2 regions of the Hydrogenophaga electricum genome follow, and region 2 is predicted to be linked to the other one. Evidence: predicted binding sites of a transcription regulator. Region 2 holds the regulator's gene; the other holds the start of a gene.
What was found. The regulator FNR, encoded in region 2, switches genes on or off when oxygen is low (the NO sensors DNR and NnrR bind a similar motif). The targets are predictions, from matches to a motif close to TTGATNNNNATCAA.

Region 1 (15,230 bases), on a different contig from region 2:
CCTGTCGTCGCACGCCACTTGTCACCGTGCTTTGCGAACGCTTGCGCGCCGGTTTACACACCAGCAACGCGGGGTGCCCACCATGGAGCTTCGACTTTGAAAGGAGAAAGCCATGCAACGACGCACCCTTTTTCAAGCCCTGTTGGCCGCCGGTGCCGGTGCCTTGGCCCTGCCGGCCATGGCCAGGGACCACAAGGACTGGCCGCCTTCCGCGCGCCACGATGACCGCAAGGACAAGCCGCCCCAGTTCAACCCGCACGATGACCGGCGCCACCCCCGCTACCACAACGCCCGCAGCCATGCCTTCGGCCGGGGCCGGCCGTTGCCCAGCGAGTTCCGCAGCCGGCACTACGTGGTGACGGACTACCGGCGCTACCGGCTGCCGCGCCCGGCCCGCCATCAGCACTGGGTGCAGGTGGGGCCCGACTTCGTGCTGGTGATGGCCACCACGGGCCTGATCGTCAACGTGGTGCTGGGCCGCTGAGGCGCCAAGTCACGTTTGAGCGCTCCGACAGCGTCTAGCTGCTCAACACATACCCCGTGCTCCGCCCCCCACCCTCCAGCTTGCGCAACACGCCCCGCGCCAGCAGGTCGTTGATGTCGCGCAGTGCCGTGTCGGCCGAGCACTGGGCAATCGCTGCCCACTTCGCGTTCGTGAGCTTGCCGCCCGCCTCACCCGGCGGGCGGTCCAGCACATGGTTGAGCACCAGCGTCTGCCGCGCATTCATGGGCGTGCCCGCCCAGCGTTGCCAGAACTGGGCCTTGTCCAGCATACCGGCCAACAGGCCGTCGGCACCCTGCACGGCGCGCAGCAGGCAGGGCAGGAACCAGGCCAGCCAAGGCGTCACGTCCAGCGTGCCTCGCTGGGTGGTTTCGAGCTGGTCGTAATACTGTTTGCGCTCGCGCTGGATCTGCGCGCTGAGGCTGTAGAAGCGCTGCGCAGGATCAAGCCCCCACGCTCCGCCGCCGCGAGGGTCGCCGCCCCCCAAGGGGGCTTTCGCTCCTTGGGGCGGCCCGGCGGCGCTCAATGCCTCAGCCCGAACCAGCGCCATGTCGCCCACAGCGCGGCTGATGCGCCCGTTGCCGTCGTCAAACGGTTGCAAGGTGACGAGCCACAGGTGGGCCAGCCCGGCGTGGATGAGGGGGTCGCCGGCCGGGGCCGCGTTGAACCAGCGCAGGAAGGCCGCGGTTTGTGCGGGCAGCGCGGCGGCGAGCGGGGCTTCGTAGTGCACCTTCTCCCGGCCCACAAGGCCGGACACCACCTGCATGGGGCCAGCCGCGTCGTTGCGCCACTGGCCGACTTGGATGCGCACGTGCCCGCTGAAACCGGTGGGGAACAGGGCCGCGTGCCAGCCGAACAGGCGCTCGGCAGTGAGCGGCTGGGCGTGGTGCTGGGTGGCGTCGAGCACCATGTCGACCACGCCGTCCACATGGCGGTCCGCGGGTGCCAGCGCCCCGATGTCCACGCCGAGGCGGCGGGCGATGGAGGAACGCACAGCATCCAGGTTGAGCGATTCGCCTTCGATGGCGCTGGTGGTCACCACTTCCTGCGTCAGCGCCTGCAGCGTGGCCTGGTCGCGCTGGGCCAGCCCGAGTTCGGCCATGCGCCCCGCCAGATGGCCTTGCGCGCGGTGCACCTGGGCCAGCGCGGGCGCCAGCGCAGTCGCGTCGAACCGCCACTGCGGCCAGTCGGGGCGCTGCCAGAGGTAGGTGCGGCGGCGTGGGGGCTTGTCGGGGAACATGCGGCGATTGTGCGCCATATTCACCGCTTTATTTGCGGTGAATACCCGCCCTATTCACCGCAAGCGTCTAAGCCTCAGAACTTGCGCACTTCAATGCCGTGCTTCTGCAGCGCGTAACCCATCTGCCGCGGCGTGATCTTGAGCAGGCGCGCCGCCTTGGCCTGGACCCAGCCGCAGCGTTCCATGGCCCAGATCAGGCGGTCGCGCTCGCCGTCGGGTTTGTCGTCGGCACGCGAAGGGGCCGCCACCGCCGTGGCGGGGAACGCTGCGCCGAGCGCGTCGTGGCCCAGATCGGCAGGCCGTGAATCGGCGCCACCCGCGCCCAACCCGCCACCGTCACCAGCCAGCGCAGGCTGGCGCGGCGGGGGCGCCATGGGCACTTCGGTGATGGGGATTTCGGCCAGGCGGCTGGGGCGCACGGCGTCTTCGCGGTCGATGTGGTGCAGCACCTGCGTCAGGCAGCGGTTGTCGCGGCAGGGGAAGGCCAGGTCGGAGATGACGTCGTTGCTGGCCATGGTGGCGGTGCGTTCGACGCAGTTTTCCAGCTCGCGCACGTTGCCGGGCCAGTAGCAGCTGGTGAGCACGCGCATGGCTTCGGTGCTGAACTTCGTGCTGCGGCCGTTTTCGCGGTTGAAGCGGTCCAGGAAGTGCTGGGCCATGGCGGGAATGTCTTCGCGCCGTTCGCGCAGCGGCGGCAGCTGGATGCTGACGACGTTGATGCGGTAGTAGAGGTCGGCGCGGAATTCACCGGCCTGCACCATGCGCTCCAGGTTGCGGTTGGTGGCCAGGATGAGCCGCACGTCGACCTTGACCGCCGTGCCGCCGCCCACGCGCTCGAAGCTGCGTTCCTGCAGCACGCGCAGCAGCTTGGCCTGGAAGGCGGCCGAGATGTCGCCGATTTCGTCGAGGAACAGCGTGCCGCCGTGGGCCATTTCGAAACGGCCTTTGCGCGTGCCCTGCGCGCCGGTGAAGGCGCCTTTTTCGTGGCCGAAGAGTTCGCTCTCCAGCAGCGATTCGGACAGCGCCGCGCAGTTGACGCCCACAAAGGGTTCCTGCGCGCGCGGCGACAGGCTGTGAATGGCGCGCGCCATCACCTCCTTGCCGGTGCCGCTTTCACCGCGCAGCAGCACGGTGGTGCGCGAGGGCGCGACCTGGTGGATCTGGTCGAACACCTTGAGCATGGGCGCCGACACGCCCACCACCTGGTCGAGCCGGCGGCCGGGCTTGAGCGCCTTGTGCATGCGGCGCGCTTCGTCCTGGATGCTTTCGTGCGCGGCGGTGACGCTGCGGTGCAGCAGCAGCGCCTGGCCCATGAGCGTGGCCACCATGCGCAGCAGCCGCAGGTCTTCGGCGAACACACGGCGCTGTTCGGGGTTGAGGCAGTCGATCACCAGCACACCGAGCGTGCGGTGGTCGCCGCGGATGGGGGTGGCCAGCATGGCGACCGGGGTGTCGGGGCTCTGGTCGGCACCCCCTGTTCGGTTTAGGAATAGCGGTTCGTTGCGGACATCGGGCACCGACACGGGGATGCCATTGGCGAAGACCCGACCGACGATGCCCTCGCCCGACTCGAAGTGAAGACGTTGTTGCTCGGCCTGGGTGAGCCCCACCGAGCACAGCCCCTGGAGCCTGCCCTCGGCGTTGGCCATGACCACGAAGGCTCTGCGCCAATCGAAAGCGTGCAACAGGTAGTTGAGCGCTTCCCGAAACGTCTTGTCGATATCGAGCGAGGTGGCCAGTGTTCTACCGACCTCGTACACCGCGTCGAGTTCGCGCCGGATCAGATGTGTTTGCATGTTCATCGTGGGACCCCACCGGCTTCCTGTCTGGCGACGAGAGAGAGCGCAGAGGTTTTTTTGTCGATCATCTGCACCAGCATCGTGACTCGGTCACAACGCAACGACTGCGGTGGGCGTGGTGCAAAAAGCATGCCGAGAACGGCGCTTCCCCGTGCCGCCCAGCGCAGCGCCTGCCCGTTTGCAACAAACCCGACAGGCCACGCCTCGGGGGTTTGATGCAGGTCAGACAAAGCCCACAAAACGGGGGCGACAGGCGGTTGAAAAAGCGGGTTTTCAGGGGCTCAGGCCCATGGCACCGAAGTTGCAAAGTGGTGCGCAAACGCTTTGTTCCCTTCCCACGATTGCCGTTGCCAGGAGCCCGCCATGCCGCCCAGCCGCACCGCCGCCGCAACCTCCCGCCCCGCGCTGCCGATCTACCTGGATTACGCCGCCACCACACCGGTGGACCGCCGCGTGGCGAACAAGATGATTCCCTACCTGACCGAACAGTTCGGCAACCCGGCCAGCCGCTCGCACGCCTACGGCTGGGTGGCCGAAGAAGCGGTGGAGCTGGCGCGCGAACAGGTGTGCGCGCTGATCAACGCCGACCCGCGCGAGATCGTCTGGACCAGCGGCGCGACCGAGTCGAACAACCTCGCCATCAAGGGTGCGGCGCATTTCCACCAGGGCAAGGGCAAACACCTGGTGACCGTGGCCACCGAGCACAAGGCCGTGCTCGACAGCATGCGCGAGCTGGAACGCCAGGGCTTTGAAGTGACGGTGCTGCCGGTGCTGCCCAGCGGCCTGCTCGATCTGGACCGCTTCAAGGCAGCGCTGCGGCCCGACACGGTACTGGCCTCGGTGATGTTCGTGAACAACGAGACCGGGGTGATCCAGGACATTGCCGCCATCGGCGCGATCTGCCGCGAGAAAGGTGTGCTGCTGCACGTGGACGCGGCACAGGCCGCCGGCAAGGTGGTGATCGATCTGGACGTGTTGCCGGTTGATCTGCTTTCGCTTTCGGCCCACAAGATCTATGGCCCCAAGGGCATCGGGGCGCTGTACGTGCGCCGCAAACCGCGCGTGCGCATCGAAGCGCAGATGCACGGAGGCGGACACGAACGCGGCATGCGCTCGGGCACGCTGGCCACGCACCAGATCGTGGGCATGGGCGAGGCGTTCTGGCTGGCGCGCGAACACATGGCCAGCGACAACGCGCGCATCCGCACGCTGCGCGAGCGCCTGTGGGCCGGCCTGTCGCCACTGGAGGCGGTGGCGCTCAACGGCGATGCCGAGCAGCGCGCCCCGGGTTACCTGAACGCGAGCTTCAACTACGTGGAAGGCGAGTCGCTGCTGATGGGCATCAAGGGCGTGGCGGTGTCGTCGGGTTCGGCCTGCACCTCGGCCAGCCTGGAGCCCAGCTACGTGCTGCGCGCCATGGGCCGCAGCGACGAGCTGGCGCACAGCTCGGTGCGCTTTTCCATCGGCCGCTTCACCACGGCCGAAGAGATCGATTCGACGATCGCACAGGTCACCGAGGTGGTGACCCGCCTGCGCGGCATGAGCCCGCTGTGGGACCTGGTGCAGGCCGGCATCGACCTGTCCACGATCCAGTGGGCAGAGCATTGATGAACACCCCCTGCGCCGCTTCGCGTCTTCCCCCTCCAGGGGGACCGCGCCCACGGCCCGGCGGAGCCGGTTCCGTGGCGCGTGCTGGAACAAGCCCTTCTCTCAAACGTTTCTTCGCCTTCTGGAGTTAGCCATGGCCTACAGCGACAAGGTGGTTGACCACTATGAGAACCCGCGCAATGTCGGCGCGTTCGACGCCAACGACGACAGCGTCGGTACCGGCATGGTCGGCGCGCCCGCCTGCGGCGACGTGATGAAGCTGCAGATCCGCGTGAACGCCCAGGGCGTGATCGAGGACGCGAAGTTCAAGACCTACGGCTGCGGCTCGGCCATCGCGTCGAGTTCGCTGGTGACCGAGTGGGTGCGCGGCCGCACGCTGGACGAGGCGCTCGCGATCAAGAACGCCGCCATTGCCGAAGAGCTGGCGCTGCCGCCCGTGAAGATCCACTGCTCGATCCTGGCCGAAGACGCGATCAAGGCCGCCGTGGCCGACTACCGCTCGCGCCACGGGGATGCCACCGCCACCGCCGCTGCGGACAGCGAACTGGTGGAACAACCGGCCTGCGAGCCCGGCCATTCCTGAAACCCGCCCACGCCCACCATCCAAAGGAGCCGTGCCATGTCTGCCCTGTCCTCCCTGGCCAGCGATCCCGCCCAGGCCCCCCTGCCCGCGCTGCTGGACTTCACCGCCGAGGCCGCCGCCAAGGTGGCCGAACTGATCGAAGAAGAAGGCAACCCCGCGCTGAAGCTGCGCCTGTATGTCACGGGGGGCGGCTGTTCGGGCTTTTCCTACGGCTTCGCGTTCGACGACCAGGTGGCCGAGGACGACACGATCGTGATCACCAGCGGCGTGTCGCTGGTGGTGGACGCCATGAGCCAGCAGTACCTGATGGGCGCGCGCGTGGATTTTGAAGACGGGCTCGAAGGCTCGCGCTTCGTGATCCACAACCCGAACGCGCAGACCACCTGCGGCTGCGGCAGCTCGTTTTCCGTGTGAGCGGAAAGCCGCCCCACCGTCGCGCCCGCGCAGGCGGGCGTCCTGCCCCCTGCGGCACCACCGCCCGCTGCTGAAAGGAATCCCCATGAGCGTGTCCCTCACCCCCGCCGCCGCGCGGCACGTGGAGAAGTCGCTGATCAAGCGCGGCGCGGGCCTGGGCCTGCGCCTGGCCGTCAAGACCAGCGGCTGCTCGGGTTATGCCTACGCGCTGGAGTTCGTCGACGCGATGAACCCCGACGACCAGTGCTTCGAGAACCACGGCGTGAAAGTCATCGTCGACCCGCGCAGCCTGGGCATGCTCGACGGCACCGAACTCGACTTCGTGCGAGAAGGCCTGAACGAAGGCTTCAAGTTCAACAACCCGAACGCCAAGGCCAACTGCGGCTGCGGCGAGAGCTTCGCGGTGTGAACAAAACGCCTCCCGCGCCGGGCTGCGCCCGTCACCCCCCAGGGGGCAACACCAGCGGCCCGGCAAAACCGGTTCCGCAGTGTTCTCGAAGCAGGCACGGCACGCAAACCGATCACCACCAACGGTACCCATCATGGCTTTGCTCCAGATCGCTGAACCCGGCCGATCGGCCGCACCGCACCAGCACCGGCTGGCGGCGGGCATCGACCTGGGCACCACCAACTCGCTGATCGCCACCGTGCAGAGCGCGCAGGCGCGGGCCCTGCCCGACGCGGGCGGCGCGCTGCTGCTGCCGTCGGTGGTGCGCTACCGCCCCGAGGGCGCGCCGGTGGTGGGCCAGGCAGCGCAGGCACTGCAGGCCGAAGACCCGCGCAACACCATTGTTTCGGTCAAGCGCTTCATGGGGCGCAAGCTGGGCGATCTGCCCGAAGCCCGGGGCCTGCCCTACGACTTCACCGACGGCGCCGGCATGGTGGGGCTGCAGACGGCGGCGGGCGAGCGTTCGCCCGTGCAGGTGTCGGCCGACATCCTGTCGGCGCTGCGCGAACGGGCCGAGGGCGCGCTGGGCGGACCGCTGGCCGGCGTGGTGATCACGGTGCCGGCCTACTTCGACGACGCGCAGCGCCAGGCCACGAAGGACGCGGCGCGGCTGGCCGGCCTGAACGTGCTGCGCCTGCTCAACGAACCCACGGCCGCGGCCATTGCCTACGGGCTGGACCAGGCCGCCGAAGGCACCTTTGTGGTCTACGACCTGGGCGGCGGCACCTTCGACGTGTCGGTGCTGCGCCTGTCGCGCGGCATCTTCGAAGTGCTGTCCACGGGGGGCGATTCCGCGCTCGGCGGCGACGACTTCGATCGCGCGGTGGCCGAATGGGTGTGCCGCGAACACGGCATCGCCGGCATGGCCGCGCTGGCGCCGACCACGCAGCGCGCGCTGCTCGGGGCGGCCCGCACCGCCAAAGAAACCCTCTCCAGCCACGACAGCGCGTCGCTGCGCGTGGTCCTGCCCGAAGGCGGCGCCACGTTGCAGGCGATCCTGAGCCGCGAGCAGTTCGCACAGCTCACCGCGCCGCTGGTGGAGCGCACCGTGCGCAGCACCCGGCGCGCCCTGCGCGACGCGCGGCTGAGCACGGCCGACATCACGGGTGTGGTGCTGGTGGGCGGCTCGACCCGCATGCCGGTGGCCCGCCACGCGGTGCGCGAACTGTTCGGCGTGGAGCCGCTGACCGACATCGACCCCGACCAGGTGGTGGCACTGGGTGCGGCCATGCAGGCCAACGTGCTCATCGGCAACAGCCAGGGCGATGGTTGGCTGCTGCTGGACGTGTGCCCGCTGTCGCTGGGCCTGGAAACCATGGGCGGTCTGGTGGAAAAGATCATCCCGCGCAACTCCACCATCCCCACGGCGCGGGCGCAGGAGTTCACCACCTTCAAGGACGGACAGACCGCAATGAGCCTGCACGTGGTGCAGGGCGAGCGCGAGTCGGTGGCCGACTGCCGGTCGCTGGCGCGTTTCGATCTGCGCGGGATTCCGCCGGCCGTGGCCGGTGCGGCGCGCATCCGCGTGACCTTCCAGATCGACGCCGACGGCCTGCTGGCGGTGACGGCGCGCGAGCTGACCTGCGGTGTGGAAGCGCATGTGGAAGTCAAGCCCACCTACGGCCTGGCCGACGACCAGATCGCCACCATGCTCAAGGACGCGGTGACCGCCAGCGCCGACGACATGCGCCTGCGCTCGCTGCGCGAGGCCCAGGTGGATGCACGCCGCCTGCTCGACGCCACCGACGTAGCCCTGGCCACCGACAGCCGCCTGCTGTCGGCGCCGGAACTCGCCGCGATCCGGCAGGTGATGTTCCGCCTGGCCGAAGTGCTGGAAACCGAAGACGACGCCCAGGCTCTGCGCGTGCAGGCGGCCGAGCTGTCGTCGGCCACGGGCGAATTCGCGGCGCGCCGCATGAACGCGTCGATCCAGCAGGCACTGGCCGGCAGGACGCTGGAGAGCCTCTGATGCCCACCGTGCGCGTGCTGCCGCACCCCGATCTGTGCCCCGAGGGCACGGCGTTCGAGCTGCGGCGCGGCGCTTCGCTGTGTGAAGGCCTGCTGCGCGCGGGCGTGGCCATCGAACACGCCTGCGACATGGTTGCCGCCTGCGCCACTTGCCACGTGCACCTGCGCGAAGGTGGCACGGCGGTAAGCGCCATCGACGACGACGAAAACGACCAGCTCGACCACGCCTGGGGCCTGGACGCGCAGTCGCGCCTGGCCTGCTGCGTGCGCCTCGGCACGCAGGACCTGGTGGTGGAACTGCCCCGCCACACACGCAACCACGCGCGCGAGCTCTGAGCCGTTTCGGCCCCTGTCCGAAAGGCCACATTCCCGACAGCCCGCTGCCACCCCGTTGGACCGGGGCCGTGCAGACACGACAAAAGCAGCGCCCGAAGGCCCCGAAAAGCGGCTTTGAACGCCCACCGGCACATGGCACGCGCTTTGCACTGAAGGGCTGGAAAGGACGCTGTGCATGAACCGCTCGCTCACCATCAACGACACCACGCTGCGCGACGGCGAGCAGACCGCGGGTGTGGCGTTCACGGTCGACGAAAAGTGCGCCATCGCCTACGCGCTGGCCGAGGCCGGCGTGCCGGAAATGGAAATCGGCATTCCCGCCATGGGCGATGAAGAGATCGGCTGCATCCAGGCCATTGCGGCGCTGCGCCTGCCGGTCGCGCTCATGGTCTGGGGCCGCCTGACCGAACCGGACCTGGCCGCGGCCCTGCGCTGCGATGCCGACATCGTGCACCTGTCGATTCCGGTGTCGGACATCCACCTGCGCCACAAGCTGCGCCAGTCGCGCGACTGGGTGATCGACCAGGTCACGCGGGTCATCGAGCGCGCGGCCCTGAGCGGGCGCCGCGTGTCGCTGGGTCTGGAAGACGCCTCGCGCGCCGACCCCGCCTTTCTGGCCCTGGTGGCCGCGCGCGCCCAGGCCTGCGGCGCGCAGCGTCTGCGTTTTGCCGACACCCTGGGCGTGCTCGATCCCTTCACCACCTACGAAGCCCTGGCCCGCCTGCGCGAGCACACCGAGCTGGACATCGAGATCCACGCCCACAACGACCTCGGCCTCGCCACGGCCAACACGCTCGCGGCCCTGCGCGCTGGCGCCACGCACGCCAACACCACCGTCAACGGTCTGGGCGAGCGCGCCGGCAACGCCGCGCTGGAAGAGGTGGTGATGGGCGTGCGCCACCTGATGCACGGCGACACCGGCGTGAACACGCAGGCGCTGGTGGGCATCTCGCGCCTGGTCGAGCGCGCTTCGGGCCGCACCGTGGCCGCCAACAAGAGCATCGTGGGCGAAGCGGTGTTCACGCACGAATCGGGCATCCACATCGACGGCCTGCTCAAACACGCCACCACCTACGAAAGCTTCGACCCGGCCGAGCTGGGGCGCGAACGCCGCACCGTGCTGGGCAAACATTCGGGCTCGCACGCCGTGCGCCTGGCCTATGGGCGCCTGGGCATCGCGCTGGACGACGAAGCGCTCACCGGCAGCCTGCTCGCGCGCATCCGCGACCACGCCATGGCCACCAAGCGCGAACCGTCGCCGCAGGAGCTGCAGCGCTTCTTCCAGGAATCGCGCGCGCGCTGGGCGTCCGCATGAAGCCGGAGCACGACCCCATGAACACCACGCTGTCGCCATCAGCCCCCGATGTCGGCCCCGCCGCCGGGCACCCGCGCGCGTGGTGGCAGCAGGTGCGCGAAGACGTGCGCTGCGTGCTGGCCCGCGACCCGGCCGCACGCAACCGGCTGGAGGTGTGGACCATCTACCCGGGCGTGCAGGCGGTGGCCTGCCACCGCCTGGCGCACGCGCTGTGGCGCCGGGGCTGGCGCTATGCGCCGCGCTGGCTGTCGTTCTGCGCGCGCTGGCTCACGAACGTGGACATCCACCCCGGCGCCCGCATCGGTGAACGCTTCTTCATCGACCACGGCGCGGGCGTGGTGATCGGCGAGACGGCCGAGATCGGCGACGACGTGACGCTCTACCACGGCGTCACGCTCGGCGGCACCACCTGGAACCCCGGCAAGCGCCACCCCACGCTGGGCAGCGGTGTGGTGGTGGGCGCGGGCGCCAAGATCCTCGGCCCCATCAGCGTGGGCGACCGGGCGCGCGTGGCCGCCAATTCGGTGGTGATCGAAGCGGTGCCGGCCGGCGCCACGGTGGTCGGCATTCCGGGCCGGGTGGTGGCCTCGCGCCGCCGCATCCGCCATGGCTTCGATCTCGACCACCACCTCATCCCCGACCCGGTGGGCAAGGCCATCGCCTGCCTGCTGGATCGCGTGGCCCAGCTCGAAACCGAACAGGCCCGCGCCGCCGGCCACACCCCATCCGCCAGCGCCTGCGGCCCGTGCGACGACGCCTGCGCCGAACCCGCCTTTGACCGTCTCCGCCCACCCATCCCCCACGAGGAGTAGCCCCATGGAGCAGTTTCTCGACCAGCTCAAGGCCTTGTCTTCCGCCGAAGACTTCCTGAACTTTTTCGGCGTGCCGTTCGACCAGGCCGTGGTCAACGTCAGCCGCCTGCACATCCTCAAACGCTTCTTCCAGTACCTGCGCCAGCAGGCGCCGAACCTGTCGGCCGACGACGAGCTGCAGGTCTTCACCACCTACCGCAACCTGCTGGCCCAGGCCTACGGCGACTTCGTGCGCTCCACGCCGGCCCAGGAAAAGGTGTTCAAGGTGTTCCAGGACGTGGGCGGCCGCCAGCACGTTTCGATCGACAACCTCAAGGCGTCCCTGCCGCAACGCGCCGTGGCCTGAAAGGAGTTCTCCATGCACATCGTCGTCTGCATCAAGCAGGTCCCGGACTCGGCGCAGATCCGTGTCCACCCGGTGACCAACACCATCATGCGCCAGGGCGTGCCGGCCATCGTCAACCCCTATGACCTGTTCGCGCTGGAAGAGGCCCTGCGCCTGAAGGACCAGTTCGGCGGCCGCGTGACCATGCTCTGCATGGGCCCGCCGCAGGCCGAAGACGCGCTGCGCAAGTGCATCAGCTTCGGTGCCACCGACGCCATCCTGGTGACCGACCGCGCCTTCGCCGGCGCCGACACCCTGGCCACCAGCTATGCGCTGACCTCGGCCATCCGCAAGATCCACGCGGAGCAGGCGGTGGACCTGGTCTTCACCGGCAAGCAGACCATCGACGGTGACACCGCCCAGGTTGGCCCCGGCATCGCCAAGCGCCTGGGCTGGAACCTGCTGACCTACGTGAGCAAGATCAACGAGGTGGACCTGGACGGCCAGACCCTGACAGTGGAACGCCGCGCCGAAGGCGGCGTGCAGCGCCTGCAGACCACGCTGCCCAGCCTGATCACCATGCTCGAAGGCACGAACGAGATGCGCTTCGCCACCATGGACGACATGCTGCGCGCCGGCCGCTGCCAGATCCGCAAGTGGAGCAAGGACGACGCCGGCATCGAGGACATCACCAAGATCGGCCTCAAAGGCAGCCCGACCATCGTCAGCAAGGTGTTCGCGCCCAAGGCGCGCAGCGTGCGCGCCGAGATGCAGGAAGTCGGCGACGGCACCAACGTCAACGACGTCTGCCTGAACCTGCTGCAGAAGATTTTCACCACCCACCCGACGCTCGAACACGAGACCGTCGAGCGCCTGTCCGCCTGAGGAGCCCACCACCATGAGTGACGCCGCCAAACCCGCCATGGCTGCCGCTGCCGCCGCAGGCGCCGCCAAGACCGCCGGCCGCAGTGGCCGCAGCACCGAACTGCCCGAACACCTGAAGGTCTACAAGGGCGTGTGGGTGTTCATCGAACACGACCGCGGCCAGGTGCACAGCGTGAGCTGGGAGCTGATGGGCGAAGCCCGCAAGCTGGCCGACAAGCTGGGCGTGGAGGTCAGCGGCGTGCTGCTGGGCGGCCCGGCCGACAAGCTGGAGGACTACGCCAAGGAAGCCTACGTCTACGGCGCCGACCACTGCTACCTCATGCGCGACCCGGTGCTGCAGGGCTACCGCAACGAGCCCTTCACCAAGGGCCTGACCGACCTGGTCAACAAGCACCAGCCCGAGATCCTGCTGCTGGGCGCCACCACCATGGGCCGCGACCTGGCCGGCTCGGTGGCCACCACCCTGGGCACCGGCCTGACGGCCGACTGCACCGAGCTGAACATCGACGGCCGCGCGCTGGCCGCCACCCGCCCGACCTTCGGCGGCAGCCTGCTGTGCACCATCATGACCCTGGCCTACCGGCCGCAGATGGCCACCATGCGCCCGCGCACCGCCGCCATGCCGGCGCGCGACGAAAGCCGCAGCGGCGACATCATCACGATGGAGCTGGGCATGGTGGAGACCGACATCGTCACCAAGCTGCTGGGCTTCATTCCCGACGCCAGCAGCAACCACATCAACCTGGCCTACGCGGACATCATCGTCACCGCCGGCAAGGGCCTGAAGAACGCCGACAACTGCAAGCTGGTGTGGGACCTGGCCCGCGTGCTGGGTGCCGAGGTGGGTGCCACCCGCGCCGTGACCCAGGCCGGCTGGCTCGAAGCCGAACGCCAGGTCGGCCAGACCGGCAAGACCGTGCGACCCAAGCTCTACATCGCCGCCGGCGTGAGCGGCGCCATCCAGCACCGCGTGGGCATGGAAGCGTCGGACGTGATCGTGGCCATCAACACCGACCCCAACGCACCCATCTTCGACTTCGCCCACCACGGCATCGTCGGCAACGCGATGCAGGTGCTGCCGGTGCTGACCGCGGCCTTCCGTTCCCACCTCGACAAGCGCATTAGAAAAGTCGCGTAACCCGACCTCAAGGAGATCTGTGATGTCTAACGAAAAGTTCGATGCGATCGTGGTCGGGGCGGGGCCGTCGGGCAACGCTGCGGCCTATACCATGGCCAAGGCCGGCCTGAAGGTCCTGCAGATCGAGCGCGGCGAATACCCCGGCAGCAAGAACGTGCAGGGCGCCATCCTCTACAGCAACGCGCTGGAACAGATCATCCCGGACTTCCGCGAGGACGCACCGCTGGAGCGCCACATCATCGAGCAGCGCATGTGGATGATGGACGACGAGAGCTTCGTCGGCACCCACTACCGCAGCGACGACTACAACAAGCCGCCCTACAACCGCTACACCATCATCCGCGCGCAGTTCGACAAGTGGTTCAGCGCCAAGGTGCGCGAGGCCGGCGCCCTGCTGATCTGCGAGACCACGGTGGAAGAGCTGCTGCTCGACGGTGAACAGGTCATCGGCGTGCGCTGCGACCGCCTGGGCGGTGAGGTGTATGCCGACGTGGTGGTGCTGGCCGACGGCGTCAACAGCACGCTGGCGCGCAAGGCCGGCTTCCACGGCGAGCTGGACGCGGGCAACGTGGCCCTGGCCGTCAAGGAAATCCTGTTCCTGCCCGAAGAGGTGATCCAGCAGCGCTTCAACATCAAGGAAGACGAGGGCGTGGTCATCGAGCTGATGGGCAAGGTAACCGAAGGCATGGTGGGCACCGGCTTCCTCTACACCAACAAGGAGTCGCTGACCATCGGCGTGGGCTGCATGCTCAGCGACTTCAAGGCCAACCCGCTGCGCACCAAGCCCTACGAGCTGCTGGAAAAGCTCAAGAAGCACCCCAGCATCGCGCCCCTGATCGAAGGCGGCGAGATGAAGGAGTACTGCGCCCACCTGATCCCCGAAGGCGGCTTCAACGCCGTGCCGCGCATCCACGGCGCGGGCTGGCTGATCGTGGGCGACTCGGGCGGCTTCGTCAACGCGGTGCACCGCGAAGGCAGCAACCTGGCCATGACCAGCGGCCGGCTGGCCGGTGAAACCGTCATCGCCATGAAGGCCGCGGGCCAGGAGCCCAGCCTGAAGACGCTCAAGGCCTACAAGGACAAGATGGACGAGTCCTTCGTCATGAAGGACCTGAAGAAGTACCGCAAGCTGCCCGAGGTGCTGCACAGCAGCCCGCAGTTCTTCACCGCCTACCCCGAACTGGTCAACCGCGCCGCCAAGACCTTCTTCACCGTCGACGGCGTGGACAAGCATTCCAAGGAAAAGGAAATCCTGGGCAGTTTCCGCAGCAAGCGCAGCCTGACCGGCCTGGTCGGCGACGCATTCAAAATCTGGAGGGCTTCGCGATGAGCACCGTTGTCAACGTGGAAGAAAAACTCTTCCAGAACCGCTACAAGGTCGACCACGGTCGGCCCCACATCCAGATCAAGCAGCCCGAGATCTGCGCCAACGAATGCCAGTCGCAGGCCTGCACCTACATCTGCCCGGCCGCCTGCTACAAGGCCGAGGGCAACGGCACGGTGACCCTGATCACCGACGGCTGCCTGGAGTGCGGCAGTTGCCGGGTGATCTGCACCGAGCACACCAACGTGGCCTGGGAATATCCGCGCGGCGGCCACGGCATCCTGTTCAAATTTGGTTGACCACCCCGTCGCTGGCTCACTGCGTGTCGCCGCATCCCCCTCAAGGGGCAACGCCAGCGGCCCGGCCAAGCCGGATCCGCGGCATTTCGCGATGGCTGCGCCCTCTCCGGCTGCCTGTTGGCGCCTCCATGAATCCGAGGAAAACCCATGTCCCGCCCCACCCGCCACGTCTTCGTCTGCACGCAGAACCGCCCGCCGCAGCACCCTCGCGGATCGTGCGCTGCCAAGGGCAGC
Region 2 (15,230 bases):
TAGCCCAGACTGACCATCCAGTCCCTGCGCACGCCATAGCAATACCCATAGCCGTAAGGATCGTCCAGAACGATGGAGGGGAGCTGGCCCGCAAGGGCATCCATCTGGGCCTCGATAAGGCTTCCTGCTGCGTCAAAAGCCTCGGGCGCATCGAGCGCCTGCAATCTGGAGCAAGGATCCCCCGCGCCACCACCCCGGTAGGGCATCGAGGGGCTGGCAACCGCGACCGAAGGCATGTCCAAGGCACGCAGCAGCGCACTGGCCCAGCCGGCGCCGCAAATGATGTCCGGATTGACGAAACACAGGTACGGCGCCCGCGACTGTCTGGCAAACGCATTCCAGATCTGTGTGAGGCTGCGGTTGTCCGCGTTGTTGTCGATCACGGTCAACCGGTAGGGCACATCCGTTTTGGCACGAATGCTGTCGATGGCCGCTCGCTCGAACGCCTCGCTCCGGTATGTGACCATGAGGATGTCAAGCACAGGCGCGTCGTCGGGCGCCCCCTTTTCCCGACCATGGGTGTCGTGACAGGAAGCAGGGAATATCGAAAGGTTGTTCATGCAACGGGACCAGCGATCGGCAGCGACGGAATATAAACCCCTCCTGCCATGCCACACACCCCGCACGACACAGCGCCTGGAAGGCCTGCGACCATCACCACAGGCAAACAAACAAGCCCAAGGCTCACGCCTTGGGCTCGAGATGCCCGACTGATCCCGTGGATCAGTGGAACTGCTCTTCTTCGGTCGAACCGGTCAACGCCTTGACGCTGGACGAGCCGCCCTGGATCACCGTGGTCACGTCGTCGAAGTAGCCTGCGCCGACTTCCTGCTGGTGCGACACGAAGGTGTAGCCCTTCTCACGAGCGGCGAACTCAGGCTCTTGCACCATTTCCGTGTAGTGCTTCATGCCTTCGCCTCGGGCATAGGCATGGGCGAACTGGAAGGTCTGGAACCAGTTGATGTGGATACCGGCCAGGGTGATGAACTGGAACTTGTAGCCCAGCGCGGACAGGTCTTCCTGGAAGGAAGCGATCTGTTTTTCGTTGAGATTCTTCTTCCAGTTGAACGATGGCGAGCAGTTGTAGCTCAGCAGCTTGCCGGGGCAGGCAGCATGCACGGCCTGAGCGAATTCGCGGGCGAAGCCGATGTCGGGCACGCCGGTTTCACACCACACCAGATCGGCGTAGGGGGCGTAGGCCACGCCGCGGCTGATGGACTGCTCCAGACCGTTCTTGACGCGGAAGAAGCCTTCCTGCGTGCGCTCCCCGGTGAGGAAGGGCTTGTCGTTGGCGTCGTGGTCGCTGGTGATCAGGTTGGCGGCTTCTGCATCGGTGCGGGCCAGCACGATGGTCGGCACGCCCATCACGTCGGCGGCGAAGCGCGCGGCGATCAGCTTCTCCACGGCCTCCTGCGTCGGCACCAGCACCTTGCCACCCATGTGGCCACATTTCTTGACCGCAGCCAATTGGTCTTCAAAGTGCACGCCAGAGGCGCCGGCAGCGATCATGTTCTTCATCAGCTCGAAGGCGTTCAGCACGCCGCCGAAACCGGCCTCTGCATCGGCCACGATGGGCAGAAAGTAGTCGATGAACTCAGCGCTGCCCGGCTCGACACCACGGCCCCACTGGATTTCGTCAGCGCGTTTGAAGGTGTTGTTGATGCGACGGACCATGGTCGGCACGGAGTCGTAGGCGTACAGCGACTGATCCGGGTACATGGTTTCCGAGGTGTTGCCGTCGGCGGCGACTTGCCAGCCCGACAGGTACACAGCTTCCAGGCCGGCCTTGGCCTGTTGCATGGCCTGACCGGCGGTGATGGCGCCGAAGGCGTTCACGTAGCCCTTCTTGGCACTGCCATTGATCTTGTCCCAGAGTTTTTCCGCACCACGCTGAGCCAGCGTGTATTCGGGCTGCAGGCTGCCGCGCAGACGAACCACATCGGCCGCGGTGTAGCCACGCTTGACGCCCTTCCAACGGGGGTTGTTGGCCCAGTCTTTTTCGAGGGCTTCGATCTGCTGCTGACGGCTGAGTTGCTCTTTCAGGGATTGGGGCATGTCGGGACTCCGTGAGGTTGGTGAAGAGGTCGATCAGCTCAGGCCTTGCTGGCTGTGTCGATGGCTTCACTTTAAGTCTTATAGAAGACACAGGAAATCTCTTATGTCTTATACAAGACTTTTTTTATTCTCTTTTAAATCAAAGACATTTCAACAATTTTTCTCAATGCAAAATTTGTTTTCTTGTATTGAGAAATTTTTCCGCAATGCAGCACAAATACTTCCACAATACAAAATTTAACTTTCTCATTGTGGAAGGCACTCATGGAGGCGCCTCCCCGCTTGAGGCATGATGCGCAGCCATGTCGGCCCTCCCCGTTGTCGCAACCGCTCCCCGTTGGCTGGCCTACGGGGCCTTGGCCCTGAGCATGTCGCTCGTTGGCAGCTATGTGGCCTTGTCCAAGCCGTTGGTGGCCATATTTCCGGTGTTTCTGCTGGCCTGGTTGCGTTTTGGTATCGGCGGTTTAGCGATGGCATCCTGGCTGCGCCGTCCGGCAGACGAGCCCCCCATCACACCGCGGGTAAAACGCCTGCTGTTCCTGGAATCGTTTCTGGGCAATTTCCTCTTTTCCATCTGCATGTTGTTTGGCGTGCGCTTGACCACCGCCGTGGCGGCCGGCGTGGTGATGTCCGCCATTCCCGCGGTCGTGGCCATCCTCAGCGCCCTCTTCCTCAAAGAGCGCATTGGTCGCCGTACCGCAGCAGCCATCGCCTGTGCCGCCATCGGCATCGCTCTGTTTTCGTTGCAGAAACCGATACACGACGATGCGCTCGCGGCGACTGCCAGTCAATTTGCCGGGGTATCCCTGACCGTGTGGGGCAACCTGCTCGTTTTTGCCGCCGTGGTCTGCGAAGCCTCCTATGTTGTGATCGGCAAACGCTTGACCGAAGGGCTTGGCCCCAAACGCATCTCGGCCATCATCAACCTCTGGGGTTTTGCTCTGGTGACCCCCCTGGGGCTCTGGGCCGCTTTCTCCTTTGACTTCGGCAGTGTGTCAATGGGACTGTGGGCGCTGTTGGTCTTCTATGCCCTGGCTGCAAGCATGTGGACCGTCTGGCTGTGGATGACCGGCCTGAAGACGGTGCCTGCGTCTCGGGCTGGTGTGTTTACCGTCATGCTGCCGGTGAGTGCCGCGGCGGTTGGCGTGCTGTTCATGGGCGAGCGCCTGTCATCGCTGCAGGTGTTGGCTTTTGCCATTGCCTTGCTCGGCCTTGTTCTGGCCACCCTGCCTGCACGCAGCCCAAACTGAAGGTATCCCAAGACCTTCGGTCAAAGGCACCACAAGCCGGTAGGCTGCGTGATGCCCATCCAGAGCGCCCACCCGGATGTGAGAGCCAGCGCCAAGCCTGCCAGCCGAATCGCCCAGCCCCCCGAAGCGCCGCCCCGGACACGCAACAACAACCACGGACCTGCAGTGAGCGACAGCGAAGTGCCCGCCGAAAACAAGGCCATGATCAGCGCCCCATCGAGCGCACTGGCCGACAAAGAAGCCATGAGCAACGCCGAGTAGAGCAGCCCACAAGGCATCAGCGCCCAGGCCACCCCAAGCACCACCGGAGCCTTGCTGCCCATGCCTGCGAGCACCGGTCGGGCACGGCGCCAGACCCCCTGCCCCAGATCCTCGATCCAGCCGGGCTGGCGTGCGCGCCATATCAGCGTCACACCCAGAAGCAGCGCCGCCACGTGAAACATGGTCCACACCGGGCGAACCACCTGGGTGTTGGTCCCCAGCCAAGCGAGGCCTTGCACAGAACCCGCAGCGAAAGCCCCGAACAGTGCGTACCCCACCATGCGGCTGACCTGGAAATACCACAAAGCCTGTGTACTCCGTGAACCGGCTGCGCGGCTGATGCCGGCGCAGGCAGCCCCACACATGGCCACGCAGTGCGGGCCACCGACCACGCCCATGAACAGGGCTGTCAAAGCCATCGAGGTCTGCATGGAAGCACTCTAGCAGGCGAACACGGGGGCGTCACCGCACCCCGACATGCCCGTTGTCCATCAGATGATCTTGGAAAAGCGTGCGCGATCGATGTCGCCTTGCAGGTACTTGTCAAAAACCATGGCAATCGCCCGCACCAGGTACCAACCGGTGGCTGTGACCTCGATCCCAGCGCTGTTGATCTTGAGCAACCCTTGTTCGACCAGCCCGTCCAGGGTTTCCAGCTCACGGGCGAAGTAGGTCGGAAAATCGATCAGATGTCCCAGCTCGATGGATTCGAACTGCACCGCCCCCTGGCACATGATGGACATGATGACCGAGCGACGCAGCAGGTCATCGCGCGACAAGGCCAACCCCCGCACGATGGGCAAGCGCCCCTGGTCCAGCGCATCGTAATAGTCTTCCAGGGTCTTGGCATTCTGGCTGTAGGTGGCGCCAATACGGCCAATGGCCGACACCCCGAGCGCAATGAGATCGCAGTCGGGCTGCGTGCTGTAGCCCTGGAAGTTGCGATGCAGACGCCCTTGCCGCTTGGCCACGGCGAGCGCATCGCCAGGCAAGGCGAAATGGTCCATGCCCACATACACGTACCCTGCATCGCTCATCGCATCGAGCGACATCGACAGCATGGACAGTTTGTCTCCCGGGCTGGGCAACTCGGCCGCGACGATGCGCCGCTGAGGTTTGAAGCGCGTGGGCAGATGGGCGTATGCGTACAACGCAATGCGGTCAGGGCGCAGCTCGTTAACCTGGGCAAGCGTTCGAGCAAACGATTCCGGTGTCTGCAGCGGCAGACCGTAAATCAGGTCCACATTGACCGACTCGAACCCGATCTTGCGGGCAGTATCGACCAATGCAAACACCTGCTCTGCGGGCTGCACGCGATGCACCGCCTTCTGCACGGCCGGATCGAAGTCCTGCACCCCGAAGCTCAGGCGGTTGAAGCCCAGGCGTGCCAGTGTCTGCAAGCGCTGGCTGGTAACGGTACGCGGATCCACCTCGATCGAGTACTCCCCACCGGGCACCAGCGTGAAATTGCGGCGCAGCATGGTCATCAAATCTTCCAGCTCCGGATCGGACAGGAAGGTAGGGGTACCGCCCCCCAGATGCAACTGTGAAACGTTGTGCCCTTTGCCAAAATGCTGAACCTGCAGTTCGACTTCGCGGGTCAAGTAGCGCAGATACTCGGCAGCACGCTCATGGTGTTTGGTGATGACCTTGTTGCAGGCACAGTAGTAGCACACCGACTCGCAGAACGGGACATGCACATACAGTGACAGCGGCAACGCCAACGAGCCTGCTCGACGCTGTTCAAGAGCCCTGACGTAATCTGCCTCGGTGAACGCCTCCACGAAGCGGTCGGCGGTCGGATACGAGGTGTATCGGGGACCTGGAATGTCGAATCGCTTGAGCAATTCGTCGGATATGGCGTGACTCACTGGCAGTTCTCCACTTGGGCGTTCCAATGTGCCTCAGTGGGTTGGCGGGGCCCTTGATCTTGGTCAAAAGAGACCGCGCGTACGGGGTTATCCCCACACCCAACGCCTTGATGGCACTGGGATTTCTCGACACCCTCCCATCCATGGGTTAAGCTTCGAGCGCCAATTGGCGGAAGATTTATGGACGTCCAAAGCATCAAAGTCGCCTGTTCGAGTTGCAACCTCCGCGAGCTGTGTCTGCCCATGGGCCTGAGTACAGACGAGATGAGCAAACTCGACAGTGTGGTTTCCACCCGTCGACGCATCAAGCGGGGAACAGCCCTCTTCAATGTGGGTGACAAGTTCACCTCCCTCTACGCGGTCCGCTCGGGGTTTTTCAAGACCTGCGTCACCACGGCCGATGGCCGCGATCAGGTCACTGGCTTCCAGATGACTGGCGAGATCATCGGTCTGGACGGCATCGTGAGCGACCGCCACTCCTGCGATGCAATCGCCCTGGAGGATGCCGAGGTCTGTGTGATGCCTTTTGATCAGGTCGAAGAACTCTCACGCGAATTCACGACCTTGCAGCACCATGTGCACAAGATCATGAGCCGCGAGATCGTGCGCGATCACTCGGTCATGCTGCTGCTGGGCAGCATGCGTGCCGAGGAGCGACTGGCGGCCTTTCTGCTGAACCTGGTGCAGCGCCTGCATGCACGCGGCTTCTCGCAGTCCGAGCTCATCCTGCGCATGACGCGAGAAGAGATCGGTAGCTACTTGGGCATGAAGCTCGAAACGGTCAGCCGCACGTTTTCGAAATTCGTCGACGAAGGCATCATCGACGTCAAGCAGCGCTATGTGCACATCAAGAACACCGACGGCCTGAGGTTGATCGTCAATCCAGGCACCTGCCGCTGACTGGCATCTGACATCTCACACCAAGCCCTTCGGTGCACCGAGGGGCTTTTTTATGACTGTGTCGGATCCCCTGCATGCGGGTGGCGGACACAGCCTTCGGGCCGCTGGTCCTCCGGCACAGGACAACGGTTCACCTCCAGCGGCGACATGGCGAGCAATGTGGTCAGCGCACTCGACGTCAGCGTGATGGCCCAGAAGCCAAAAAAGGCCAGGGTATAGACCGCTTGCCGGGACAACGCCAAAGGTTCACCAAACCAGTGCAGGTCGTGCGGATCCACCATGGCAAACACCAGCATTTCCAGCACGGCGGCGGCCAGAAATGACGGCCACCCTACCCACATCCATCGCTGCGCTTTCATCGTCGGTCTCCTCTACGCACGAAGTCGAGATTCGGGGTCGACGGGCTCGCCCCCGAAAGGCTCAGCGCTTAGGCGCCTCACCGGGCACCACGGGGGATGCCGCATGGTTGCGGGCCTGTCCGGCCGGCTGCATTTTGACAAGCGCGTCCACCCGCTCCTTTCCCTGCAGTGCTTTGGCAGCGGCCAGATCCCGCTCGTATTCGACCTTGTCGAGCACAGGATCTTGGTTGCTGTAGGCAATCACCGCTGTGGCAATGCCTGCCACCACAACAGCCATCGGCCCCCCCAATACCAGCCACATATGAGGGACCCGCCACCAAGGGATAGGTGCAGAGGCAGGAGACGTTTTCTGAGGGGAGTTCATGACCCAGTCCATGTGGTTGATGTGGTGAGGTTTCAGTTTATCGAGGAACCAGAAAGACAGCCTTTTCGGCGACTGCATCGGTCGGCTTCTCAGACGAGCGCACGAGAAAACGAATGGGGTGCGAACCGGGCTCTGCAGCATCCGGAGGAATTTGCACACGAACGGCGACCGAACGCACCTCAGTAGGCAGCACATCCACCCACCGATCCGACGCAATCACGATATCCGGCAGTCCGTCCACATCGAGAAAATAGCGTTGAGGGTGTTCAGTCGCGTTCATGACCTGCAAGCGGAACACATTCTCGATCCGCCCTTGCTCCACCATGCGAGCCAGTGCTCCACGATCACGGATCACATCCACTTTCAGCGGGGTGCGTAAATAAAGGCTGACCAGTAAGGCCGCCGTGATAGCCCCCAATGCCGCGGTATAGACCAGCACCCGGGGCCGGAAGGCGCGCCGGATCATCGCCTGCCGACTCCAGCCTTGTGCCACGCCGTTTTGTGTGGAATACCGGATCAGGCCACGCGGATACCCGACCTTGTCCATGACCTCGTCGCACACATCAATGCAGGCACCACAACCGATGCACTCGTATTGCAAACCCTTGCGAATGTCGATTCCGGTCGGACACACCTGCACGCACAGCGTGCAGTCGACACACGACCCCAAGCCAAGCGCTTTCGGGTCAGCCTTCTTGGAGCGCGCCCCACGTGGTTCACCGCGCGCTTCGTCGTAGGTCACGATCATCGTGTCCGGATCGAACATCGCACTCTGGAAGCGGGCATACGGGCACATGTACTTGCACACCTGCTCACGCAGAAAACCCGCATTGCCATAGGTCGCCAGACCGTAGAAAAACACCCAGAAGGTCTGCCACGGCCCCAGCGAGGCCATCAGCGTCAGCGAGCCCAGTTCGCGAATGGGGGTGAAATACCCGACAAAGGTAAAGCCCGTCCAGAGGGAAAAGATGAGCCAGAGCAGGTGCTTGAGGCCACGCTTGCCCACTTTGGCCACAGACATCGGGGCTTCGTCGAGCCTCAGCCGGGCCGAGCGCTCCCCCTCCACCCTTTTCTCTATCCAAAGGAATATTTCTGTGTAGACCGTCTGGGGACAGGCATAACCACACCAGAGACGCCCCGCCACCGCCGTGAAAAGGAACAAGGCCAGCGCTGAAATGACCAGCAACCCTGTCAGATAGATGAAGTCCTGGGGATAGAGCACCAGTCCAAAGAGGAAGAACCGACGGGACTCCAGATCAAAGAGAACCGCTTGGCGGGCATTCCACTGCAGCCATGGCAACCCATAAAAAACGATCTGGGTCACCCACACCAAAGCCCAGCGCCACTTGGTAAAGAGACCGAAAACAGACCGGGGCTGGATCTTCTTTTGGGAGACGTAAAGCGAAAGCACGGCCTCATCACCGCCACCTGCGGGCGACCGGGACGTCACCTTGTCAGCGGAAGACTCTTGAGACAAAGCACTCGCTGCTGGGGGATGAGAACTCACAAAGGCACTTTAAAAAAAGAAAACCCCAGGCATGAGATCTCATGCCTGGGGTCGATGAGGGCTTACTGTGCCGTACCGGGTTTGGTCGACAGGCCCCACACATACGACGCGAGCACGTTGATCTGCGCCTCGTTCAACAACGCCGATTGAGCCGGCATGTGGTTGGTGAAACCATTGTTGACCGCACGGACGATGGCATCCTCACCCCAACCATGCAACCAGGTGCCATCAGTGAGGTTGGGGGCCCCCATGGCATGCATGCCCTTGCCATCAGGTCCGTGGCAAGCAGCACAGGCCGCAAACTTCTCCTTGCCCAACGTGGCGCGGACCGAATCGTTGGGACTGCCGGAGAGGCTCAGCACGTAGTGCGCCAGATTACGGACATCTTCTGCCGAGCCCACTGCTGCCGCCATGGGAGGCATCACACCGGTACGGCCGTTGGCAATGGTGGTCTTGATGTACTCATGGCCCGTGCCGCCCAGCCAGTCACCATCGGTCAGATTGGGAAAGCTCTTGGAGCCTCGGGCGTCCGAACCATGGCACTGCGCGCAGTAGTTCATGAACAGGCGCTCACCGATGGCCCGTGCTTCAGGATCGGCCACCATCTGCTCCGGGGTCATGCCGGTGAATTTGGCATACACCGGGGCAATGGCATCCTCGGCCTTCTTGACCTCGGTCGCATGCTGACCCTGCGACGACCAGCCCAGGGCCCCCTGGAACTTGCCGAACATGGGGTACAACGCACCATAGATCAGCGCAAACACAACGGTGATGATGAACAGGTAGACCCACCACTTGGGCAGCGGGTTGTTCATTTCCTTAAGGTCCACGTCCCAGACGTGACCAGTGGTATTGTCGGCATGGGTCGCAGCTTTGGTGGTGCCGCTGACCCACAGCAGGATTGCACAGGCAATGATGCTGACCAGGGCGAGGCCGCCGACGTAGATATGCCAGAAGTCGCTGGTGAAATCGCTCATGATGATTCTCTTGATCGTGGGGCGGGTCTTCAGTCTTCCTGAAAGGGCAGCCGGGCTGCCTCTTCAAAGTCGGCCTGGTTTCGCTTGGACCAGGCCCAGACCACAATGCCGACGAAGGTCAGCAGGCTGATCGCCGTGACGATGCTGCGAAGGTCGTTGATATCCATGTCGTCACTCCTTCACTGCTGAGCCAGCTTGGCCGCACTGCGCGCGGTACCCAGCACTTGCAAGTAGGCGATCAGAGCGTCCAGCTCGGTCTTGCCCTTGACCTCGTCCACCGACTGGGCAATCTCCTCGTCCGTGTACGGAGCGCCCAGCATGCGCAACACTTCCATGCGCTTGGGCAGACCTTCAGCCTTGACCGTCTTCTTCTCCAGCCAGGGGTAGGCGGGCATGTTCGACTCCGGCACCACATCCCGCGGGTTGTGCAGATGCAAGCGGTGCCATTCGTCGCTGTAACGGCCACCAACGCGGGCCAGATCCGGACCGGTGCGCTTGGAGCCCCACTGGAAGGGCCGGTCGTAGACGAATTCACCCGCCACCGAGTACGGGCCATAACGCAGCGTCTCGGCCTGGAACGGGCGAATCATCTGCGAGTGGCAGTTGTAGCAGCCTTCCTTGACATAGATGTCACGACCGGCCACCTGCAGCGCGGTATAGGGCTTGAGCCCCTCGATCGGCTGCGTGGTCGACTTCTGGAAGAACAGCGGCACGATTTCCACCAGACCACCCACAGCCACCACGAGGGTGATCAGGACGATCATCAGAAAGTTGCTGGTCTCGATCCGGGCGTGGCCGGTCAGCTTTTCATTGCTAGCCATTTTGTTGTTCTCCTGATCAGGCGTGGGCAGGGTTGACGGCGATCACGGGCGCGTTCACGGCGCGGCCTTGCAGAGCCGTCATCACCACGTTCCAGAGCATCACGATCATGCCGGTCAGGTACAGCACGCCGCCAAGCAGACGGATCACGTAGAACGGGAAGGTGGCCTTGACAGATTCGACAAAGGTGTAGGTCAGGCTGCCATCGGGGTTGACCGAGCGCCACATCAGACCTTGCATCACCCCGGCGATCCACATGGCGGCGATGTACAGCACGATACCGATGGTGGCGATCCAGAAGTGCAGTTCGATGGCGGGCACCGAATACATCTTCTTCTGACCGAACAGGCGCGGGATCAGGTAGTACAGCGAGCCCATGGACACCAGCCCCACCCAGCCCAGAGCGCCGGAGTGCACGTGGCCCACCGTCCAGTCGGTGTAGTGCGACAGCGCATTGACTGTCTTGATGGACATCATCGGGCCTTCGAAGGTGGACATGCCGTAGAACGACAGCGACACGATCAGGAAGCGCAGGATGGGGTCGTCACGCAGCTTGTGCCAGGCACCCGAGAGCGTCATGATCCCGTTGATCATGCCGCCCCAGCTGGGAGCGAGGAGGATGAGGGAGAACACCATGCCCAGAGACTGCGCCCAGTCAGGCAGCGCGGTGTAGTGCAGATGGTGGGGGCCGGCCCACATGTAGGTGAAGATCAGGGCCCAGAAGTGCACGATCGACAGGCGATACGAATACACGGGACGCTCGGCCTGCTTGGGGATGAAGTAATACATCATGCCCAGGAAAGCGGCGGTCAGGAAGAAGCCCACGGCGTTGTGCCCATACCACCATTGCACCATCGCGTCCTGCACGCCGGCGTAGGCAGAGTACGACTTGAACAGTTCGACCGGCACGGCCGCGCTGTTGACGATGTGCAGCAGCGCCACGGCGATGATGAAAGCGCCGAAGAACCAGTTGGCCACATAGATGTGCTTGACCTTGCGGATACCGACCGTGCCGAAGAACACGATGGCGTAGGCCACCCAGGTCACCGCAATCAGGATGTCAATGGGCCATTCCAGTTCGGCGTATTCCTTGCCGGACGTAATGCCCAGCGGCAGGGTGATCACCGCAGAAACGATGACGATGTTCCAGCCAATGAACGTGAACCACGCCAGCGCATTGGAGAACAACGGGGTGTGACAAGTCCGCTGGACAACGTAGTAGCTCGTCGCGAACAGCACACACCCTCCGAAGGCGAAGATCACCGCATTGGTGTGCAGCGGTCGCAAGCGGCCGTAGGTGATCCATTCGATCCCCATGTTGAGCTCGGGCCAAGTCAGCTGGGCCGCGATGATCACGCCCACCAGCATCCCCACCACGCCATAAATCACGGCAGCGATGGAGAACCAGCGAACCACGCTGTCGTTGTAGACCGCCGGTTGGCCGGTCTTTGTTGTCACGGACATACAGAACTCCTCGTAAATGTCACCAGCGGGAGTGTCGTTTTCGGCACCCACTGCCGCCTTGACGTAAGTCAATCGCCTCTGAGAACCCGCTCGCCCTCGCGCTCGATGTTGTCGAATTGCCCCGACTGCAAAGCCCACCAGAACACGCCGATGATGACAAAGACCAGCAGGACGGAAAGCGGAATAAGCAAGTACAGAATGTCCATGGTCAAACCCAGGTTGAGTTGATGAGCGAAAGCCTTCTCAGGCCCGCGCCCGCGTGGAGCCCGCCAGACGCAAGGCATTGCCGATCACCAGGAGGGAACTGCCTGCCATGCCCAGGCCGGCCAGCCACGGGGGCATCCAGCCAACCAGCGCCATCGGAATGCTCACCGCGTTGTACAGCGCGGCCCACACCAGGTTCTGCCGCACGATGCGCATGGTGGAACGGGCTTGGCGCAACGTCAAGACCACATCCATCAGACGCCCGCCCTGAATGATGTAATCGGACTGGGCCTGTGCGAGCGCTGCGGCGTGCCCCAATGCAAATGACGTGTGTGCACGTGCCAGCACCGGGCCGTCGTTGAGACCATCGCCCACCATCGCCACACGGCGCCCTTTCGCCTGAAGGGCTTCCAGCTCGGCGAGCTTGCGTTCTGGTGTTGCACCCGCAATCACAGCGCCCACACCCACCTCACGCCCAACCCGCTCCGCGGCTGCCTGGCGATCTCCCGACAACAGCCAAGTCTGGACACCCAAATCGTGCAAGGCGGCCACCGTTGCCCGGGCATCTTCGCGCACCCCTTCTCGCAGCTCGAAAGTGGCCAACCACCCGTCGGCATCGGCCAGATAAGCTTTTGGGGTCTCGTTGGCGGTATCCGCAGCCAGCCCACAGAAGCTGGCAGAGCCGAGGCGGACGACCGTCCCGTCGGCCCTCAGGGCTTGCAAGCCCTGGCCAGCCAGTTCACGACAATCTCCAAGCGCTGAAGGAGCACCCTCCATCGGGTTCGCCAGCTTGGCGGCCGCCACAATGCCACGCGAAACCGGATGCAGAGAACCTTGCGCAAGCTCAGCGGCCAGCGACAGAACCATGGCTGACGTCCATCCTTCGCGAGCCCGGACACTTTCGAGTTCGAGACGATCATGGGTGAGCGTGCCGGTCTTGTCGAACACCACCGCGTCGATGCCCGCCAACGACTCGAAGGCCTGCAAGCGCCGCACAAGCGTTCCGCGCCGCGCCAACGCCCCCGCCGAAGTCAGCATGGCCGCCGGCGTGGCCAGCGACAAGGCACAGGGGCAGGTCACGATGAGCACCGCCACGGCAACCGCCAACGCCTTGCTGTGGTCGATCTGCCACCAATACCAGCCGGCAAACAACGCACTGAGCAGCACGATGACCAGAAATGGGGCCGCAATGCGATCAGCCAGAACGGCCAAACGGGGCTTGTCCGTGGAAGCCTTTTCCATCAACGCCACGATCTGGGCAAAACGGGTATCGCGCCCCAGACGGTCCACGCGCATCAGCACGGGCCCGGCAAGATTGAAGCTGCCCGCCACCACCGACTCGCCCGCCGAGCGCGTCACCGGATGCGACTCACCGGTGAGCAGCGCCTCGTCCACCGTGGCGGAATCGCTGAGGATGGCGCCATCACCCGGAAAGGCCTGCCCCGCGCTGACCCGCACCACATCACCAACGGACAAGCGCCGCACCGACACGGTTTCGAAGCGCCCTTCCGCCGCCTGACGATCGCAGACCTCGGGCAACCGGTTCATGAGCGTGTCCAGTGCCCCCGCCGTGCGATCACGCGCCTTGTGTTCCAGGTAACGTCCACCCAGGAGGAAAAACACGAACATGGTGAGCGAATCGAACCACACCTCGTGTCCCCAGGGACCGGATGGATCGAACGTGGCCGCCGTGCTCACCAAAAAAGTGACCAGGATGCCGATGGACACCGGCGTGTCCATCCCGACGTGCCCCAGACGCAGATCGCGCCAGGCATTGCGAAAAAACGGGCCGCTGGCGAATGTCACAACAGGCACACTGAGGATCCAGCTCGCCCAGCGCAACAGTTGCTCCAGATCGGCGGGCATCTCGCCGGGTTTGGCCACATACGCCGGCCATGCGTACATCATGACCTGCATGTTGCAGAAACCCGCCACGAACAGCCGCCACAGCGCCATGCGCGTCTCGCGCAAGCGCTCACTGATGGACAGCGCCTGCTGCAACGGCAGGAGGCGATACCCTGTGCGCCCCACGGCCTGCGCCAAATCGGAGAGTCTCGCCTGTGCCGGATCCCAGCGCAGGGTCAACCGGCGGGTGGCTGCATGCACCCGGGCGCTTTCCACGCCTGGCAGATCCTGCAGCGCACATTCGACGGTGTCGGCACAGGCGGCACAGTACATGCCCTGAACCAGCAGCACCGACTGCGCCACACCCGCTTCGCCAGGCGACGCTTCGGCCGCCGGTTCGTACGTGGTGAACTCCTGCTGCTCCACAGGGTCATCGAGCACGGTGAAGTCATCGGTCACCGTCAACGGACCCCGGTGCGCACCAAACACGTCATCGACCGGCTCCCCAGCCGGGAGACTCTCTGGTGAGGGCCCCACCGGGGGCACGGCGAGGGCCTTGTTCATGGGCCGGGAGCGTACTTCAGGGTCCGAAACCGGGGCTTGACATATATCAACCGGGGTGGAACCCTGTGTGCGTAACCTGTTGTCTGTCTTCACCATATTCCCAGGAGATCTCGATGTACAAGCGCATTCTGGTCGCGACCGATGGGTCAAAACTGTCCAATCTGGCCGTCGAACACGCCATTGGACTGGCCGACATCACCGGCGCTGAAATCGTGGCCGTCAAAGTCGTTCCCCGCTACCCGCAGACCTACTTTGAAGGGGGCGTGGCATTGGCGGCCGCCGAAGTGGCCAAGATCGAGAAGCAATGGCAGGACGAAGCCATGGAAGCGGTCAATGCCGTCAAGGCAGCCGGTCAGAAACGGGAGGTCAAGGTCAAGCCCATCACCGTCAAGTCCGACCTGATTGCCGAAGCCATCATCTCGGCCGCCAAGCGCAACAAGGTGGATCTGATTGTGATGGCCTCGCATGGACGCAAAGGCCTCAAGCGGCTGTTGCTGGGCAGTGAGACCCAACAGGTGTTGACGCACTCGCACATCCCGGTGCTCGTGTTGAGATAACAGCCCAACACCCACACGCTGCCCGCAACCACCTTGATGGAACTGTGCGGGCAGCCTCCTTGAGGGCTGCGCCCACTCGGCAAAAGCCTCTTACCCGAAGAGGCCCCTGTACTGCTCGCGCAGCAGGTTTTTCTGTACCTTGCCCATGGTGTTGCGCGGCAGTTCGGTCACGACCACGCAGTGCTTGGGAATCTTGAAGTTGGCCAGACGTGCTTTGAGATCGGCCAGCACCG

Region 1: nifA (nif-specific transcriptional activator NifA) is a predicted target of FNR. The motif match lies at 3,754-3,767, and genes of this name have one in related genera.

What each region holds. Positions count from the first base shown of each region.
Region 1 covers NZ_BSPB01000034.1:15,349-30,578, reverse strand. The annotation lists gene QQK43_RS16640 (RcnB family protein) at 113-484, shown strand; gene QQK43_RS16635 (Fic family protein) at 519-1,742, opposite strand; gene nifA (nif-specific transcriptional activator NifA) at 1,817-3,538, opposite strand; gene QQK43_RS16625 (IscS subfamily cysteine desulfurase) at 3,905-5,149, shown strand; gene iscU (Fe-S cluster assembly scaffold IscU) at 5,283-5,732, shown strand; gene erpA (iron-sulfur cluster insertion protein ErpA) at 5,769-6,146, shown strand; gene iscA (iron-sulfur cluster assembly protein IscA) at 6,232-6,555, shown strand; gene hscA (Fe-S protein assembly chaperone HscA) at 6,689-8,563, shown strand; gene QQK43_RS16600 (2Fe-2S iron-sulfur cluster-binding protein) at 8,563-8,898, shown strand; gene nifV (homocitrate synthase) at 9,074-10,213, shown strand; gene cysE (serine O-acetyltransferase) at 10,231-11,025, shown strand; gene nifW (nitrogenase stabilizing/protective protein NifW) at 11,030-11,371, shown strand; gene QQK43_RS16580 (electron transfer flavoprotein subunit beta/FixA family protein) at 11,384-12,235, shown strand; gene QQK43_RS16575 (electron transfer flavoprotein subunit alpha/FixB family protein) at 12,249-13,373, shown strand; gene QQK43_RS16570 (FAD-dependent monooxygenase) at 13,396-14,703, shown strand; gene QQK43_RS16565 (ferredoxin family protein) at 14,700-14,996, shown strand; gene QQK43_RS16560 ((2Fe-2S) ferredoxin domain-containing protein) at 15,144-15,230, shown strand, end outside.
Region 2 covers NZ_BSPB01000001.1:143,620-158,849, reverse strand. The annotation lists gene QQK43_RS00750 (glycosyltransferase family 2 protein) at 1-560, opposite strand, end outside; gene aceA (isocitrate lyase) at 724-2,055, opposite strand; gene QQK43_RS00740 (DMT family transporter) at 2,358-3,305, shown strand; gene QQK43_RS00735 (sulfite exporter TauE/SafE family protein) at 3,326-3,997, opposite strand; gene hemN (oxygen-independent coproporphyrinogen III oxidase) at 4,058-5,437, opposite strand; gene fnr (fumarate/nitrate reduction transcriptional regulator Fnr) at 5,618-6,337, shown strand; gene QQK43_RS00720 (hypothetical protein) at 6,388-6,696, opposite strand; gene QQK43_RS00715 (nitrogen fixation protein FixH) at 6,758-7,138, opposite strand; gene ccoG (cytochrome c oxidase accessory protein CcoG) at 7,098-8,510, opposite strand; gene ccoP (cytochrome-c oxidase, cbb3-type subunit III) at 8,630-9,544, opposite strand; gene QQK43_RS00700 (cbb3-type cytochrome oxidase subunit 3) at 9,574-9,711, opposite strand; gene ccoO (cytochrome-c oxidase, cbb3-type subunit II) at 9,724-10,365, opposite strand; gene ccoN (cytochrome-c oxidase, cbb3-type subunit I) at 10,382-11,827, opposite strand; gene ccoS (cbb3-type cytochrome oxidase assembly protein CcoS) at 11,896-12,033, opposite strand; gene QQK43_RS00680 (heavy metal translocating P-type ATPase) at 12,071-14,440, opposite strand; gene QQK43_RS00675 (universal stress protein) at 14,554-14,997, shown strand; gene QQK43_RS00670 (malonate--CoA ligase) at 15,088-15,230, opposite strand, start outside.